3 regions of the Methylocystis sp. H4A genome follow, and region 1 is predicted to be linked to each of the others. Evidence: predicted binding sites of a transcription regulator. Region 1 holds the regulator's gene; each other region holds the start of a gene.
The links. Region 1 encodes PhoB, which activates phosphate uptake and scavenging genes when phosphate is short. Its sites were predicted from a motif close to TGTCATNNANCTGTCAT; they were not measured.
Positions count from the first base shown of each region.

Region 2: IYW40_RS03690 (YdcH family protein) is a predicted target of PhoB. The motif match lies at 3,696-3,712, and genes of this name have one in related genera.
Region 3: IYW40_RS19660 (DUF2794 domain-containing protein) is a predicted target of PhoB. The motif match lies at 2,767-2,783, and genes of this name have one in related genera.

Region 1 covers NZ_JADNQY010000016.1:117,715-123,771, reverse strand. Annotated here, with positions in the region: gene pstC (phosphate ABC transporter permease subunit PstC) at 1-553, shown strand, start outside; gene pstA (phosphate ABC transporter permease PstA) at 566-1,408, shown strand; gene pstB (phosphate ABC transporter ATP-binding protein PstB) at 1,405-2,190, shown strand; gene phoU (phosphate signaling complex protein PhoU) at 2,215-2,928, shown strand; gene phoB (phosphate regulon transcriptional regulator PhoB) at 2,925-3,671, shown strand; gene IYW40_RS03590 (GcrA family cell cycle regulator) at 3,690-4,208, opposite strand; gene IYW40_RS03585 (aspartate aminotransferase family protein) at 4,624-5,820, shown strand; gene argF (ornithine carbamoyltransferase) at 5,820-6,057, shown strand, end outside.
Region 2 covers NZ_JADNQY010000017.1:2,413-8,469, reverse strand. Annotated here, with positions in the region: gene IYW40_RS03705 (sensor histidine kinase) at 1-1,527, opposite strand, end outside; gene IYW40_RS03700 (response regulator transcription factor) at 1,550-2,248, opposite strand; gene IYW40_RS03695 (hypothetical protein) at 2,734-3,159, shown strand; gene IYW40_RS03690 (YdcH family protein) at 3,360-3,599, opposite strand; gene IYW40_RS03685 (hypothetical protein) at 3,924-4,157, shown strand; gene IYW40_RS03680 (hypothetical protein) at 4,214-4,432, opposite strand; gene rpsL (30S ribosomal protein S12) at 4,930-5,301, shown strand; gene rpsG (30S ribosomal protein S7) at 5,313-5,783, shown strand; gene fusA (elongation factor G) at 5,795-6,057, shown strand, end outside.
Region 3 covers NZ_JADNQY010000028.1:630,243-636,299, reverse strand. Annotated here, with positions in the region: gene purB (adenylosuccinate lyase) at 1-920, opposite strand, end outside; gene IYW40_RS19665 (FAD-dependent oxidoreductase) at 1,012-2,256, shown strand; gene IYW40_RS19660 (DUF2794 domain-containing protein) at 2,292-2,702, opposite strand; gene htpG (molecular chaperone HtpG) at 3,178-5,088, shown strand; gene prmC (peptide chain release factor N(5)-glutamine methyltransferase) at 5,091-5,990, shown strand.

The sequences.
Region 1 (6,057 bases):
CGTTCTGGCGCCGTTTCTCCAGTCGCATGTCCAGCCTGCGCTGATCGCCGCCTTTGGCGATATCCCGGTGTTCTCGACGCTTTTCGCCGGCCCGCCTTACGGCATTGGCATGCTGACCGCGGGCTTCATTCTCGCCATCATGGTGCTGCCCTTCATCGCCTCGATCTCGCGCGACGTCTTCGAAACGGTGCCGCTGGTGCTGAAAGAAGCCGCTTGGGGCATCGGCGCCACGACATGGGAAGTGACGCGCTATGTCGTCATCCCTTACACGCGCGTCGGCGTGATTGGCGGCGTCATGCTTGGACTGGGCCGCGCGCTGGGCGAGACGATGGCGGTCACTTTCGTCATCGGCAACGCGCACAAGATTTCCGGGTCGCTGCTCGCGCCCGGCACCACGATTTCGGCGACGATCGCCAATGAGTTCACCGAGGCGGTCGGCGATCTCTACACCTCGGCGCTGATCGAACTCGGCCTCATCCTCTTCTTCATCACCTTCGTCGTTCTGGCGGTCGCGCGTTACATGCTGATGCGCATCGAACAGAAGTCGGCGTAAGGGAGGCGCTTCATGTCTCTTTATGCATCTCGACGCAGCGCCAACTCCATCGCGACGACGCTCTGCTGGGTCGCGGCGATTTTCGGGCTGGCTTGGCTTTTTGTGATCCTTGGGGTGCTTCTTTATGAAGGCGTCCGCGGCCTGTCGCCGGCGGTCTTTACCGAAATGACGCCGCCTCCCGGCAGCGCGGGAGGATTGCTCAACGCCATCGCCGGCTCGCTGGTCATGACCGCAATCGGCGTCGCGGTCGGCACGCCGCTCGGCATGCTGGCCGGCACATACATGGCGGAATATGGACGCCATACGAAGCTGACCATGGTCGTGCGCTTCATCAACGACATCTTGCTCAGCGCCCCGTCAATCGTCGTCGGCCTCTTCGTCTACACCATCCTGGTGCATCCGATGGGCCACTTCTCAGCGATCTCCGGCGCCGTGGCGCTGGCGCTGTTGGTCGTCCCTGTCGTGGTACGAACCACCGAGGACATGCTGCTGCTCGTGCCGGGTTCGATGCGCGAAGCGGCGACCGCGCTTGGCGCGCCACGTGCGCATGTCGTCGGAAAGGTCGCCTACCGCGCCGCAAAAGCCGGCCTCATCACCGGCGTGCTGCTCGCCGTAGCGCGCGTCTCTGGCGAGACGGCGCCGCTGCTCTTCACCGCGCTCAACAATCAGTTCTGGAGCAGCGACCTCTCGGCGCCGATGGCGAGCCTGCCGGTCGTCATCTTCCAGTTTGCGCTATCGCCCTACAAAGATTGGCAGCAACTCGCCTGGACCGGCGCGCTGCTCATCACTGTCGCTGTTCTCGCCCTATCGATCGCCGCGCGCGCCTTGAGCGCCGGCCGGAGGAAATCGAAATGAACGCCGCTGTCCAAGCCCTCAAAGAGCCGCCGACGAAAGTTTCGGTCCGCAGCCTCGATTTCTACTACGGCGCGGATCGTTCGCTCAAGAACATCAGCCTGCCGCTGCGCACAAACAAGGTGACGGCCTTTATCGGGCCTTCTGGCTGTGGCAAGTCGACCCTGCTGCGCGTGTTGAACCGGATGTACGATCTTTATCCGGGACAGCGCGCAGAGGGCGAGGTGCTGCTTGACGGCGAGAACATCCTCGACCCGGCGATCGATCTCAACGCCCTGCGCTCGCGCGTCGGCATGATTTTCCAGAAGCCGACGCCTTTCCCGATGTCGATCTATGAGAACATCGCGTTTGGCATTCGGCTGTATGAGAAGCTGTCGCGCGCCGACATGGACGCGCGCGTCGAAGGCGCGCTCCGCGGCGCAGCCCTTTGGGACGAGGTGAAAGACAAACTGCACACGAGCGGTCTCGGCCTCTCAGGCGGACAGCAGCAGCGCCTCTGCATCGCGCGCAGCGTCGCGGTGCAGCCGGAGGTCATCCTGTTCGACGAGCCATGTTCGGCGCTCGATCCGATCTCGACGGCGAAGGTCGAGGAGCTCATCGACGAGCTCACTCACCGCTACACGATCGCCATCGTCACCCACAATATGCAGCAGGCGGTGCGCATCTCCGATTACACCGCCTTCATGTATCTCGGCGAACTCGTCGAATTCGGCGAAACGGACGACGTCTTCAACAAGCCGAAGGAAAAGCGGACGCTTGACTACATCACCGGCCGTTTTGGCTAAACCAGCGATTCAAGGACGGCGCTCATGAGCGATCATATTGTTAAATCCTACGACCGCGACCTTGAGGCGCTCGGACGTCGCATCGCTGAAATGGGCGGCGTCGCGGAGAAAATGCTGGCGGAGGCGATGGACGCGCTCTCCGGCTTCAACGTCGACCTCGCCCATCGGGTCGTCTCCAGCGATCCGCGGCTCGACGCGCTGCAGCGAGAAATCGAGGAGAACGCCATTCTCACCATCGCGCGCCGACAGCCGCTTGCGATCGATCTGCGCGAATGCATCGCCGCGATTCGCATTTCCGGCGACATCGAGCGCGTCGGCGATCTCGCCAAGAACATCGCCAAGCGAACGCTCAAGATCGTGTCGGAGGCCCGCGTCCCGCGCGCGATCGTCGGTCTGAAGTCGATGCACGAAATCGCCGCGATGCAGCTTAAGGACGCGCTGGACGCCTACGCCTTGCGCGACACCGAGCGGGCGCGCGCGGTCTGGCAGAACGATTCCGATCTCGACGCGCTGGAGGATTCCGTGTTCCGCGATCTCCTCACCTTCATGATGGAGGATCCGCGCAATATATCCTTCTGCACGCATCTCCTGTTCTGCTCAAAGAACCTGGAGCGGATCGGCGATCATACAACCAACATATCGGAGACGGTCGTTTATCTGGTGACCGGCGAGGCGATGCCTACGGAGCGGCCAAAATCGCGCGTTGCCGACTTCGGGAAGGATGAGGCGGCGCAATGAGCGAAGTGACTTCCGCCGTCTTACAGCGGAGCGGGAAAAGCGATCGGGCGCCGCGAATCCTCGTCGTCGAGGACGAGACGTCGCTCGCGACGCTGCTCGTGTATAATCTCGAAGCCGAAGGCTATCAGGTCGAGCATGTCGACAATGGCGATGAAGCCGAGCTGCGGCTCGCGGAGTCGCCGCCGGATCTCGTCATTCTCGACTGGATGCTGCCGGGCGTTTCCGGACTTGAAATCTGCCGACGTCTGCGCGCCCGGGACAGCGCGCGAGACATGCCGGTGATCATGCTGACCGCGCGCGGCGAGGAAGGCGAGCGCGTGCGCGGTCTTTCGGTTGGCGCCGACGATTATGTCGTCAAGCCGTTTTCGACTCCGGAGCTGATGGCGCGGGTGCGCGCGCTGCTGCGCCGGGCGCGCCCCGAGCGTGTCGCCTCACGGCTGACTCTCGGCGATATCGATCTCGACCGCGACACCCGTCGCGTGCGGCGATCCGCCCGCGAAATCCACCTCGGTCCGACCGAATTCCGGCTGCTCGAATATTTTATGGAGAAGCCCGGACGCGTGTTCACGCGCGCGCAGCTGCTCGACAGCGTTTGGGGCATGTCGGCGGAGATCGACGAGCGCACGGTCGACGTCCATGTCGGACGGCTCCGCAAGGCGCTGATCCGCGGTCGCGAGAAGGATCCGATCCGCACGGTGCGCGGCGCGGGCTATTCTTTCGACGAAACGTTCGGACACGAGTGACGCGTCCGCCGCCGCAGATTACGCGTAGCGCTGCGTCCGGAACTGATCGCGCGCGCGGCGGCGATCCTGGGCCGGCTGATAGGCGACGCGCGCATGATAGGCGCAATACGGCCCGCCGCCGACAGTTGACTTGCAGCCGCAGAAGCGGAACTCCGGCGATGTCGGATCGCCCATCGGCCAGCGGCACATGGATTCGCGGAGCTCCATGATCGTGACGCGCTCCGACATCGGGATCACTACTTCTTCTTCAGGCGCAAGCCGCGGCGCCGCCAGCGCATGCGGCGTGAAAGCGAGCGCCAGATTGCCGTGCGAGGAGACGCCGTTCATGCGCGGGTGCGTCGGGCGAGGGGCTTTGGCGGCGCGCGGCCGCTGCGCGCTCGCCGTCTTGGCGCGTTCGGCGAGTCCGAGACGATGGATCTTTCCGATCACAGCGTTGCGGGTGATGCCCGGTCCAAGTTCAGCCGCCACTTGGCTGGCGCTGAGACCGTCGGTCCAAAGCTTGCGGAGCAGTTCGACGCGTTCGTCGGTCCATGACATTAGGCTTCTCCATTCTTTCGGGTCGAGCGCGGATCGGATGTTTCTTCCGACCGCAGCGCAGGCCTGAAGCCCTGCGGCGATGTGATTGCGCATCAACACTCGAGAGAACACGCCCAAACGAATTACGCGGGCGCCGACTAGAAACTTTCTGTTTACTTTGAATCATGCGCGAGTCGCGCTGGCAAGCGCGCGCTGGCGTTCTCAACAGGCTTTCGGTGAGACTGTTGCTCGCAGGACTCACCCTTGCGGAGCCGCGCCAGCCGCTTTGACGCTAATGATCGAACCGCGCCATGGATTTGACCGCGTCGGGCGGCGCGCTTAAAATCCGATCTGAACTGCCGCCCGAAAAGGGCGGCGCTTTGTTTTTCGAGCTTCCTCTGGCCGGAGCCAGCGACGGGAGCATGGAGCAGGGCTCTTGACGTCAGCGCTTTATCCGACCTATCCGCGCGCCGATCTTGCATTCAAACATGGCGAAGGCGCGTGGTTGATTGCGGAAAACGGCGACCGCTATCTCGATTTCAGCGCGGGCGTCGCCGTTCTTTCGCTCGGCCACAATCATCCGCGCCTCGTCGAGACCTTAAAGCGCGCGGCGGAAGAACCGTGGCATGTCTCCAATCTCTTCCGCATCCCGCAAGCCGAGCGGCTCGCCGAGCGGCTCTGCGACGCCACATTCGCCGATCTGGTCTTTTTCACCAATTCCGGCGCGGAAGCCGTGGAGTGCGCGATCAAGACCGCGCGCAAATTCCACGCGGTCAACGGGCAGCCGGAACGCTATCGGCTGATCACGTTCGAAGGCGCCTTCCATGGCCGCACGCTCGCGACGATCGCCGCAGGCGGCAACGCGAAATATCTTGAAGGGTTCGGGCCGCCCGTCGAGGGCTTCGATCAGGTCCCTTTCGGCGATTTTGACGCTGTCGAGGCGGCGATCACGCAAGAAACGGCGGGCGTCCTGCTCGAACCGATTCAGGGAGAAGGCGGGCTACGCGTCTTTTCGCCGTCGTTCCTTACGCAGCTGCGCGCGCTTTGCGACGCGCGCGGGCTGCTGCTGGTGTTCGACGAAGTCCAATGCGGCGTCGGCCGCACCGGCAAGTTCCTCGCCTGCGAACATGCCGGCGTCGCGCCCGATATCGCGGCGCTCGCCAAGGGGCTGGGTGGCGGCTTTCCGCTCGGCGCGTGCCTTGCGACGCGCGAGGCGGCCAAAGGCATGACGCTGGGCGCGCATGGCTCGACCTTCGGCGGCAATCCGCTGGCCACGGCCGTGGGCGGCGCCGTTCTCGACGTCGTGCTCGCGGAGGGCTTCATGGCGCGCGTCGCGCGGCTTGGCGCGCTGTTGCGCCAGCGGCTGGCGGAGTTCGAGGACCGCTATCCGTCGCTGATCGAAGAAATCCGCGGCGAAGGGCTGATGTTCGGCATTAAGACGCGGATTCCGAACGGCGACTTCGCCGCCGCCGCCCGCGCCGAAGGGCTGTTGACGGTGCTCGCCGGCGACAATGTCGTGCGCCTTTTGCCGCCGCTCATCATCGACGAGAGCGATATCGCTGCGGCGGCGGCGCGCCTTTCCGACGCCTGCGCCCGGCTTGCCGCGCCCGCTGAAAAGCTCGGAGCCGCGTGATGACCGTCCATTCGCTGACTCGGCCGCGCAGCTTTCTCGATCTTTCCGATCACTCCGGCGAAGAGCTGCGCCGCATTCTCAATGTCGCGACGTCGCTCAAGGCCCGCCGCGTCAAAGGCGTAGCGGCGACCGAACGACCGCTCGCCGGCAAATATCTCGGCATGGTGTTCGACAAGCCGTCGACCCGCACGCGGGTCTCCTTCGACATCGCGATGCGCGAACTCGGCGGCGAGACGA
Region 2 (6,057 bases), on a different contig from region 1:
GCGCGAGTCATTGCCCAGAACGCGCCAGCGGCTGCGCGGCGCGTCGTATGGAGAGGAGCGCACGGTGAGCTGAATGTTGACGCCGTCGCCGCGGTCCACCGCGCGCGCCAAGTCGACGACGGTCGACAGCGCCGCCGAGAGATCGACGACGTCCATGTCGGCGCGCGCGAGTTCGGCGTCGAGACGAGACGCGTCGGAAATATCGCTGATCAAACGGTCGAGCCGGCCGACGTCATGCTTGATGATGGCGAGCAGCCTGTCGCGCGACTCCTCGGTCTTGGCGATCGGCAGCGTCTCGACGGCGCTGCGCAGAGACGTCAATGGATTCTTGAGTTCATGCGCGACATCCGCGGCGAAATGCTCGATCGCGTCGATGCGGTTGTAGAGGGCCTTCGTCATGTCGCGCAGCGCGCCGGAAAGATGGCCGATTTCGTCCGGCCGGTCCGAGAAGTCCGGGATCTCCTGGCGGGATTTGACGCCGCGCCGCACGCGCTCGGCCGCTTCGGCGAGGCGGCGCATCGGTTCGGTGATCGTGTTAGTGAAGAACAGCGAGATCAGCAGCATCACGCCGGCCGAGACCAGAAAGATGCGGATGATGCCCCAGCGTTCCGTGACGATCACGGCGTCGATGTCGCCGCCCATGGTCGAAAGGAGCAGTGCGCCGCGCACCGACCGGTAACGCTGAACCGGGACGGCGACGGAAATGATGGTTTCGCCCGTGGCGTTGGCGCGCACCACCGAATGAATATGTCCGTCGAGCGCGCTGCCGACCTCAGGATAGGCTTTGCCATTGCCCATGCCGATGTCTTCGTAAAGCGGCAGCTCCGGCCGATGTGACAGCCGCTGGACAAACTCCAGCGATCTTTCGAGGAAGGAGGATGCGTCGAGGGTCGTGGGCTGGCCGGCCGCCGGCGGCAACTCGAAGCGCAGAATGTTCGAACGGCCGGAGACGGAGCGCGAGTCCAGCAAAAGGAAGCCGTCGCGGTCGTAGATGCGCGCCCGCAGCCGCGTCGGCGACACCAGACGCCGCAGCAGCGGCCCGACGCGCTCGGGATTGAGCGAAAACTCCAGCGGAGAACCGCCTTCGGCGCCGCTCGCGCTCTCTCCCGGCGCGAGCTTCAACAGCTTTTCCGGATCGATGGAGATGGCGTCGGTGTCCACCGTCGCCGAGGCCGCCACCGCCGCGGCGATGATCTCGCCCTGCGTCTGCAGACTTTGCACGCGGGCGTCGATCAGACCTTCGCGAAACTGGTTGAGGTAGAGGAACCCGGCCAGCAGCGCGACAAGCCCGCCAAGATTGAGAACGACGATGCGGCGGGTGAGCGAGGACGAAAGATGCGACTGGACCGTTCGCTGCACAGTTCGCTGCGCCCGCGCCAAACGGACGGAGATCGTCCGCCACAGGCGGGCCCGCGCCGCCGCAGCGTCGCGCGCAGGAGCGGTCGCCGGGACCGCCGGACGCGGCGCTTCCGCGACCGGGTCGCCGACGGCGGTCACGTCGCCGTCACCCTCGATGCTTGCGTCCACCTCGCGTCCCCTCCGCGAGAACTCAGGCTTCCTTGAATCGATAGCCCACGCCATAGAGCGTCTCGATCATTTCGAAATCATTGTCCACCACCTTGAATTTCTTGCGCAATCGCTTGATGTGGCTGTCGATCGTTCGATCGTCGACATAGACCTGGTCGTCATAGGCCGCGTCCATGAGCGCATTGCGGCTCTTCACGACGCCGGGACGCAGGGCCAGCGACTGCAAAATCAGGAATTCGGTCACGGTCAGCACCACCGGATCGCCTCGCCAGGTGCAGGTGTGGCGCTCAGGGTCCATCACGAGCGCGCCGCGCTCCAGGACCTTGGCTTCCGATTCCTTCTGAGCCGCGGCCTCCTTGGGATTGGCGCGCCGCAGGATCGCCTTCACGCGCTCGACGAGCAGCCGTTGCGAGAAGGGCTTATGAATGAAGTCGTCCGCGCCCATTTTCAGGCCGAACAGCTCGTCGATTTCCTCGTCCTTGGAGGTGAGAAAAATCACCGGGAGGTCGGACTTCTGCCGCAGTCGACGCAGAAGCTCCATGCCGTCCATTCGCGGCATCTTAATGTCGAAGATCGCCAGATCGGGCGGGTTGGCGCGCAGTCCGTCGAGCGCCTGCGCGCCGTCGGTATAGGTCTGGACGCGATAACCCTCGCCCTCCAGAGCGATGGAGACAGAGGTGAGAATGTTTCGATCGTCGTCGACGAGAGCGATGGTCGGCATCTTCACCCTTTGCTATTTGCGGCCGCAATTTAACGTCCGGGCCGGCGCGACGTGACTGCGCTTTCCGCGCGAAACGACCGCCCCCGATTCCTCGAAGGGCGCGACGTCGATGCTCAACAGTCGACACTCTTATCGACTCGACAGCGGGACGTTCGAAAGGCGCCGTCGACCTGACAAAGTCCGAGGCCAAGGCGGCTGAAATGTGGCCGACGTCCGTTCCCAGGGGCGGCGCCGCCTTGATGCCGCTGGACCGCTTATACACAGTATTGTCGAAAAAATCACCTTGTGCCAGGGCATGCGCGATTAAACATAACGGCGACAATGGGATAGCTTGGCCGCAGCGACAGTCGGGCGCGCTCCCGGGGGTTGGAAAATCTCGGGTTTTTGCCAATCTGCTAAAGGGTCTTTCAGCCCCGACGCCGTTCTGGCTCATAAGGCGCAAGTGAAAAGCGCAGCGCGCGGCGTCAGCCCCAGGGAGTGGATCGATGAGCGAAGATTGGGCATATCAGGTTCGGGTCAATCTCGTCGACGCGGCGGCCAAGCTCGCGCGCAAGGATCCGGAAAATCCGGCGCTCAAGCCGCTCAGCGATATTCTCGCCAAACATAACGCGAAGCTTCGGAACCAGCTCGACGCCTTTTCCGAATATGTCGCTGCGGCCGAACAGCGCGGCGAGGAGAATTTCCCGCTCTACAAATGGACCAAGGCGGTGATCGAAGATCCGGCGAAAATCGAGAAGCACAGCAAAGCTTTCTCGATCCATGTCGCCGGTGAGGAAATCTATGGAAAGGACGTCGCCGACGCGCTGGAGGCGGAACTTCAGCCCCTCGTCGGCGGCCCGCTGGTCGCCCGCCTGACCAAGCACGACAGCAACCCCGCCAACAATCCGCAGCCGCCTGCGCAATATCGATAGCGCGGCGCCGTGGCGGCCGGTTCGCCGCGTCATGGCCGCGCTTGTCGCGGCCATCCACGCCGTGGCGCGCCTTCCGTGGCGCGCCTTCCAAGACTCAATAGGCGCGATCGCCTCGTGGATGCCCGGCGCAAGGCCGGGCATGACGGCGCTGCACGCCCGCTCCCTCTCCCGCGCAGCGGGGGAGGGCCGGGGAGGGGGTCTTAAACCGTCGCCAGGAAGCCGGCGATCTCGTCCTTGAGCGCGAGCCGCTTCCTTTTCAAATCTTCGATCGTCGCGTCGTCGGCCGGCTCGACATTGGTCTCCATGCGGTGAATGGCGCGATTGAGCGTGTGATAGTCTTCCGCGATGCGGGCGAAATGCGCGTTTCCGGCCTTCAACGCATGAATCGCTTCGGCCTGCTCCGGAAATTCGTCATGTAACTCATGCGCGACATGGCTCATGCGGTCGGTTCCTCCTGTTTTTTCGCCGTGAGCTTACCGGCTTTCGCGGCGGCGTTGAACGGCCCCTTCGCCGCCTGCGACGATTTGCGCCGCATTCGTCGCCGCGCTGTCATGCCCGCGACAGCGGGCAGCCAGAGCCAGGCCCGGACATCATTGATGTTGCAAATGGATTCCCGGTCGCGCGGCGCGCGCCGAGAATGATGGCGGCCTTGCGACGCGCGAGTGACCCGCTCATCTTGTGAGGCGCGGAGATTTCGATGAACGACATTTCAGACGGCGAGTTGAATAGCGTGGCTGAGCACGCAGCCGCGCGAGGTCAGCGTCGTGATCGCCGCGCGGGCGGCCCTGCGCGTCGCGCCCTCGCTCTATCGAATTACGAAGCGTGACCAGCGCCGCTTCGTAACGTTGACTTTCGCGTACTTTTGGTCGAGCGCAGCGGCGCGGGTCGCAGCCAAATATCCGACCCGCGCTAATGAACTTCGCGTCTACGCCGACCTTGCCGCCTATGCCGCCTCCGACGCCGCTTCCGCCTACGCCGCCATCGACGCTTCCGCCTAGGCCGCCCGAGTCACCTCCGCCCCCGACGCCTCCGCCTCCGCCGCCCTCTCAGCCGCCTACGCCTTCGCCTCCACCATCGCCTCCGCCTCCACCTCCGCCGAAGATATGTGGATAGCGGTCTCGGCCGACGCCAACCGGCTTAAATCCGTTGTGGCAAGCGTTCTCGCCAGCAAAAAGCTTTGGGCGGCGGCGATTAAAGCTGGGACGAGGCGGCGCAGAAGCTCGGCGAGCACGCGGGGCCGGTGATCGAGTTCTTGAAGAATTTTCTTCCTCAATGACAAAAATGACGCTTAGCGGACTTTTCTATAGACGGTCTTGAAATGCAGCCGACGTCATTGCGAGGAGCATCGCGACGAAGCAATCCAGGGCAGCGGGCGCGGCTCTGGATTGCTTCGCTTCGCTCGCAATGACGAAGGGAAACGAATTTCTCCCTCATGACGCACTCTCCGCTTGACGCACCTAATCTTCGCGATTAGGTTCCGCCCACTTTCGACAGGCCGTAAGTTCATGCCGTCGGCGAGCGCCTCGCTCTCGATCCTTCGAACTTAAACGCTGTCGCCTTGCCTGTGACCGCCAAATGTAATTGGTAATCAGCACGTCGCGAAAGCGACTGACAGGAAGGCACGATCCCGGCGACGGGATCCTCTGCGTTAGAAGCGCCTTGGCCCTTACGGCCATCGGCGCTTCGCTCGTTTGCGCGTGCCTTTAAGGCCATGCGCGGCGGGACCACCTTGACATCCGCCATTCGCAATCACGCGAAGGACCCTATTGAATGCCGACGATCAGCCAGTTGATCCGCAAGCCGCGCCAAGCGCCGACCTATCGCGAGAAGGCGCGCCATCTGCAGTCCTGCCCGCAGAAGCGCGGCGTGTGCACCCGCGTCTATACGACGACGCCGAAGAAGCCGAACTCGGCGCTTCGCAAGGTCGCCAAGGTACGCCTGACCAACGGATTCGAGGTCATCGGCTACATCCCGGGCGAGGGCCATAACCTTCAGGAGCACTCGGTCGTGATGATCCGCGGCGGCCGCGTGAAGGATCTTCCCGGCGTTCGCTATCACATTCTGCGCGGCGTGCTGGACACGCAGGGCGTCAAGGACCGCAAGCAGCGCCGTTCGAAATACGGCGCGAAGCGTCCGAAGTAAGGAGCCATTCGATGTCTCGTCGCCACCGGGCCGAAAAGCGTGAAGTGATCGAAGACGCCAAGTTTGGCGACATCGTTCTCACGAAATTCATGAACTCGATCATGTACGACGGCAAGAAGTCGGTCGCCGAGCAGATTGTCTATGGCGCGCTCGATCAGGTCGAGTCGAAGGCCAAGAGCGATCCGCTCGCCGTCTTCAAGCAGGCGCTCGAGAATGTCGCGCCGGCGATCGAGGTTCGGTCCCGCCGCGTCGGCGGCGCCACCTATCAGGTGCCGGTCGAAGTGCGCAACGAGCGTCGTCAGGCGCTCGCCATCCGCTGGATCATCACCGCGGCCCGCGCCCGCAACGACAAGACCATGGTCGACCGTCTGTCGGCCGAACTGCTCGACGCGTCCAACAACCGCGGCGCCGCGGTGAAGAAGCGCGAAGACACGCATCGCATGGCGGAGGCCAACCGCGCCTTCTCGCACTACCGCTGGTAAGGACAACCGTCATGGCCCGCTCTCATCCGATCGAGGACTACCGTAACTTCGGCATCATGGCCCACATTGATGCGGGCAAGACGACGACGACGGAACGCATCCTCTATTACTCCGGCAAGAGCCATAAAATCGGCGAGGTGCATGAAGGCGCCGCGACGATGGACTGGATGGAGCAGGAGCAGGAGCGCGGCATCACCATCACGTCCGCCGCAACGACGACGTTCTGGAACGGCAAGCGCCTCAACATCATCGACACGCCCGGCCACGTCGACTT
Region 3 (6,057 bases), on a different contig from region 1:
GAAATATCGCGCTCGTGCCAGAGCGCGACGTTTTCCATCGCGGGGATCGCCATGCCGCGCACCAGCCGCGCGAGTCCGGTCAGATTTTCGGTCAGCACCGGATTACGCTTATGCGGCATGGCGGAAGAACCCTTCTGCCCGGCCGAGAAATACTCTTCCGCCTCGAGCACCTCGGTGCGCTGAAGATGGCGGATTTCGATCGCCAGCCGTTCAACCGACGACGCCACCACGGCGAGCGTCGCAAAATAAGCCGCATGGCGGTCGCGCGGAATGACCTGCGTCGAGATCGGTTCGACGGTCAGACCCATCTTATGCGCCACATAGTCTTCGACGCGCGGATCGATATTGGCAAAAGTGCCGACGGCGCCGGAAATCGCGCAGGTCGAAATTTCTCGGCGCGCCTGGAGGAGCCGCTCCCGCGCGCGGGTGAATTCGGCGTAGGCCTGCGCCAGTTTCAGCCCGAAGGTCGTCGGCTCGGCGTGAATGCCGTGCGAGCGGCCGATCGTCGGCGTGTATTTATGCTCAAAAGCGCGCGTCTTGAGCGCGGAGAGCAGCGCGTCGACGTCGGCGATCAGCAGATCCGCGGCGCGCGACAATTGCACGGCAAGACAGGTGTCGAGCACGTCCGAAGACGTCATGCCCTGATGAACGAAACGCGACTCGGCGCCGATGAATTCGGCGAGATGGGTCAAAAAGGCGATCACGTCATGCTTCGTCACCCGTTCGATCTCGTCGATTCGCGCGACGTCGAAGGTGACGAAATCCGCTTTGTCCCAGATCGCCTTGGCGCTCTCCCGCGGAATGACGCCGATCTCGGCGAGCGCGTCACAGGCGTAGGCCTCGATCTCGAACCAGATGCGAAACCGCGTCTGCGGCTCCCAAATCACGGTCATCTCGGGTCTGGAATAGCGGGGGATCATCCGGCGCGCCCTAAATTTTACGGAGGAGAGAGGCGCCTAGCATGCGCGTTGCATCAAAGTCCATATATGGGAAGACCAGGTGGGAGGATTCATGCAGTCGACGGATGTCGTCGTTCTTGGCGCGGGGATCGTCGGCGTCAGCGCCGCGCTGCATCTGCAGGCGCGCGGCCGCGACGTCGTGCTCATCGATCGCGCCGGCGCAGCGGGACAGGAGACAAGCTTCGGCAACGCCGGCCTGATCGAACGCTCTTCGCTCATCCCCTATCTGTTCCCGCGCGACCCGGCGAAGCTCATCAAATATGCGCTGAACCTTCTCCCTGAAGCGCATTACCACGTCTCGGCGCTGCCGGCGGTGGGGCCATGGCTCCTGCGCTATTGGCGCGAGAGCGCGCCGGAGCGGGTGCGGCGGAATATCGAAGCGCGGCGCCCGCTGATCGAACACAGCCTGAGCGAGCATGAGGCGCTGATCCAGCAGGCAGGCGCCGGCGAGCTGTTGCGCAGGACCGGCTGGATCAAGCTGCATCGCAGCGAGGAGACTCTCGCCGCCGGCCTCGCCGACGCCGACCGGCTGCGCGCCTATGGCTTACATATTGATACGCTAGATTCGGCAGGGGTTGCGGCGCTGGAGCCCGATCTCGCGCCGATCATGGGCGGCATCCATTACCGTGACACCGCCGCGATCATCGATCCCGCCGCGCTCTCGAAAGCCTACGCCGATCTGTTTGTCTCACGCGGCGGCCAGTTTCTTTCCGGAGACGCGCGCAGCCTTTCGCAAGAGCCGGATGGGCGCTGGCGCGTCGAGACGGCGAACGGGCCGCTCGTCGCCGGCGCCGCGGTTGTGGCGCTCGGCCCCTGGTCGGATTTTGTTTATGGGCCGCTCGGCTATCGCATTCCGCTCGGCTGGAAGCGCGGCTACCACATGCATTACGCCGCGAAGGACGGCGCAAAGCTCAATCATCCGATCCTCGACGCCGACGTCGGCTATCTCCTGGCGCCGATGCGCCGCGGCGTCAGGCTGACGAGCGGGGCCGAATTCGCCCGCCGCGATGCGCCGCCGACCCCCGTGCAGATCGAGGTTTGCGAACCGACGGCGCGCCGATTGTTTCCGCTCGCCGAACGGCTCGACCCGGAACCCTGGCGCGGCGCGCGGCCCTGCCTGCCGGACATGCTGCCGATCGTCGGTCCGGCGCCGCGTCATCGCGGCCTATGGTTCGATTTCGGCCATGCGCATCATGGGCTGACGCTTGGGCCGGTTTCCGGCCGGCTGCTCGCCGATATGATGACCGGCGAGACGCCCTTCATCGATCCGACGCCCTATCGCGCCGATCGATTCTGATCTTGCGACGACGACTTTGTGAGATGCTTGTGCGCCTATTCGGCGCCGACGAGCCTCAACGCGCGGTCCAAAACCCGCACCACCCTCGAAAGATCATGGCCGCGCCGAAGCACGAGCCCCGTCGCTGCGATCACGGCATAGGCCCCCTGCCGCCGCGCCAACGCCGGGTTCTTCTCGATTCGATACAGCGGCGCCTCGCTTGCGCGCCGAAAAATGGAGAACACGGCCTTCGCCGGCGTGAAGTCGATCGCATAGTCGCGCCATTCCCCCTGCGCGACTTTCTCTCCATAAACATTGAAGATGACGTTGAGTTCTGGGCGGCTGAACGAAACCGCCGCGCCGCGCTTGTCTCCCCGGGCTCCCGACGCCGCGTCCGGCGAAGCGCCGTTCACGACGACGAGCGCGGGTCGGGCCCGGCTGGGCTCCGTCGTCTCCGACTCCGCCATGCGTCCGCTCTCCTCGATCTCTCTTAACCATGTTGGCCTGCACGGATGCGCCGGGCAAGACTTAATGACTGGTTTACGACGAGAATCTTTGCATCCGCTCCGTGGGATAAGACTTGGCTTGTAATAATCATACTTTCGCCGACTTGGCGCCCCTTGCCAGCCAAATGCGCCGCCCAAAATGAAGTTCATTGCCTCGACAGCTCGGGGCCACGCGTTTTCGGTTTCGTCAGCCCCCCAGCCCCCCGAAGCGTGCGGTTCCGAGATATAGAGGTCGTGGCGATGGTCGGGCCGGCCGGGAGTTTCGCTCCCGCGCCGGCTCGTCTAGCTTTAGCGGGCCACCGTATCCGCCTCTAGCGGCCGCGCGACGGCGCCCCGCCGCCGAGGCTCTTGCAAATTCTGCAACAATGACGAACTCAAGAGCCGCCGTCGCATCGACCGCGACGTGCATTCTCTTTTTCTTTTCATCGGAGAGAACATGACCGACGACGCCGCATCCGTCGCCGCCGCGGCTCCCGCCGCCGATCCGCAAACCGCCGCCGATTTCGGTTTTGAGGCCGACGTCGCGCGGCTGCTCGAGCTGATGACGCACTCCGTCTATTCGGAGCGCGACGTCTTTTTGCGCGAACTCGTCTCGAACGCCGCCGACGCCTGCGAAAAGCTGCGTTACGAGGCGCTTTCCGACGAAAAACTCGCCGCGCAAGCCGCCGCGCCGCTCGTCACGATCTCACTCGATAAGGAGAAGCGCACGCTGACGATCGCCGACAATGGCGTCGGCATGTCGCGCGAGGAGCTGATCAGCGCCCTCGGCACCATCGCCAATTCGGGAACGCGCGCCTTTCTCGACAAACTCGGCAAGGAGAAGGACGCCGGCTTCATCGGCCAGTTCGGCGTCGGCTTCTATTCCGCCTTCATGGTCGCCGACCGCGTCGAGGTCGCGACGCGGCGAGCCGGCGAGGATCAGGCCTGGCTGTGGAGTTCAGACGGCAAGGGCTCCTATCAGATCGCGGCTCTGCCGCTCGAGGAGGCGCCCGCCGTCGGCGCCCGCGTCACGCTGCATCTCAACGCCGACAGCGATGAATTTCTCGACGGCTGGCGGGTTGAACGCGTCGTGCGCGAGCACTCGGGCGCGATCGCCGCGCCGATTGATCTCATCGCGGCGCCGGGCGAAGAGCCCCGGCGGATCGCCGAAGGCGTCGCCCTGTGGACGAAGCCGAAGTTGGACATCACACATGAGCAATATGTCGACTTCTACCGGCAATTGTCCGGGCAGCTGGACGAGCCCGCGCTGATCGCGCATTGGCGCGCCGAAGGACGCACCGAATATACAGTGCTCGCCTTTGTTCCCGGGACGCGGCCCTTCGATCTTTTCGACCCGGCGCGAAGGAGCAAATCCAAGCTGTATGTGCGGCGCGTGCTGATCTCGCGCGACATGGAGCTGCTGCCCGCCTGGCTGCGGTTCATGCGCATCGTCGTCGACAGCGCCGACATTCCGCTCAATGTCTCGCGCGAGATGGTGCAGAAAAGCCCGGTCGCCGGCGCGATCGGCAAGGCCATCGCAACGCGCATTTTGCAGGAACTCAAGAAGCTCGCCGACGCCGAGCCCGAAAAATTCGCGGACGTGTGGAAGAACTTCGGCTCCGTGATCAAGGAGGGGCTGCACGAAGACCCGAGCCGCCGCGACGCCCTCTTCGAAATTGCGCGTTTCGCCTCGACGACGTCCGAGGAACAGACCCGCACCCTCAAGAATTACGTCGCCGATCTGAGGGAAAATCAGACGGCGATCTATTATCTTGTCGGCGACGACATGAAGCGGCTGCGCGCCAGCCCGCAACTCGAAGGCTTCCGGGCGAGAGGCGTCGAAGTGCTGCTTCTCGACGACGCCGTCGACGCTTTCTGGGTGACGAGCGCGCTTGGCTATGAGGGCAAGCCGTTCAAATCCGTCACGCAGGGACAAGCCGACATCGATTCGATCGCGCTCGTCGAGGACGCCAAGACGGAGGCGACCGCGCCGGCCGACGTGGCCGACCTGCTTGCAGCCCTCAAGGAGACGCTTGCGGATCATGTCGACGACGTGCGCGCCTCGACGCGACTGACAGATAGCGCCGTTTGCCTGGTGGCGCCCGATACTGGGTTTGACCGCCAATTGTCCCGCCTTCTGGCCGAACATGGACAACAGGCGGCCTTCGGAAAGCCGGTTTTGGAGATCAATCCGAGGCATGAAGCGATCGTCGCGCTGGCGACGGCCTTGCGCGCAAAGGGGCGTGAAGCGGCGCGCGACGACCAGCTCCTCCTGCTCGATCTCGCCCGCGTCGCCGACGGCGAGCATCCCATCGACGCAGCAGCTTTCGCAAAAAGGCTGACGGCGCTTCTCGCCAGCCGGGGGTAGAGATGAGTCTGGGCGCGAGGAAGGCCGCAACGAGCGATCCGCTGACGCGCGCCCAGGCGATCGCGACAGTTGCGGACTATCTCGACGCCCGCGGGGTCGACGACCCGCAGGAGGACGCGCGCGCTCTGCTGCGCGCCGCCACAGGGCTGACGCGGCTCGAACTCGCCATGACGCCGCGCGCGCCGCTTTCTCAGGAGGAGGCGAGCGCCCTCTCCCGCTATGCGGCGCGACGGGCCGCCCGTGAGCCGGTGTCGCGCATTCTTGGAGAGCGCGGCTTCTGGACGCTGGACCTCGTCGTCGCGCCGTCAGTGCTCGATCCGCGGCCCGACACGGAAACGCTGGTGGAGACGGCGTTACGCTTCGTTGCGGAACGGCGCGACGCGCCGCTCTCGATTCTCGATCTTGGCGCCGGCTCGGGCGCTATCGCCTGCGCGCTTCTCAGCGAGCTTCCGGCCGCGCGCGCCCTCGCCGTCGATCTCTCGGAGGACGCCTGCGCGGCGACCGCCGCAAATCTCGCCCGTTGCGGCCTGTCAGACCGCGCGGCGGTTGTGCGGGGCCGCTGGGCGGAGGCGCTTCAGGCGCGTTTCGACCTCATCGTGTCCAATCCCCCATATGTGCGCACCGGGGACATTGCAGGGCTCGATCCCGAAGTGCGGCTCCATGATCCGGCGCTGGCGCTCGACGGCGGCTCCGACGGGCTCGAGCGGTATCGGGAGATCATCGGCGACTTGCCGCGGTTCATTGACGAGGACACGGTCGTCGTATTCGAGGTCGGCTTCGATCAAGCTGCAAGCGTCGCGGCGCTGTTGGAGGCCCAGGGCTTCAAAATCGACCGTGTGGCGCGCGACATTGGGGGCCACGAGAGGGTTGTCGCGGCGCGGCCTTACCCGTCAAGGCCGTGACATATTGGCGACAGTGACCGCTTTTTTGGCCCGTCTCGCCGCGCTCGGCCTTGTTGGCGGCCACCCC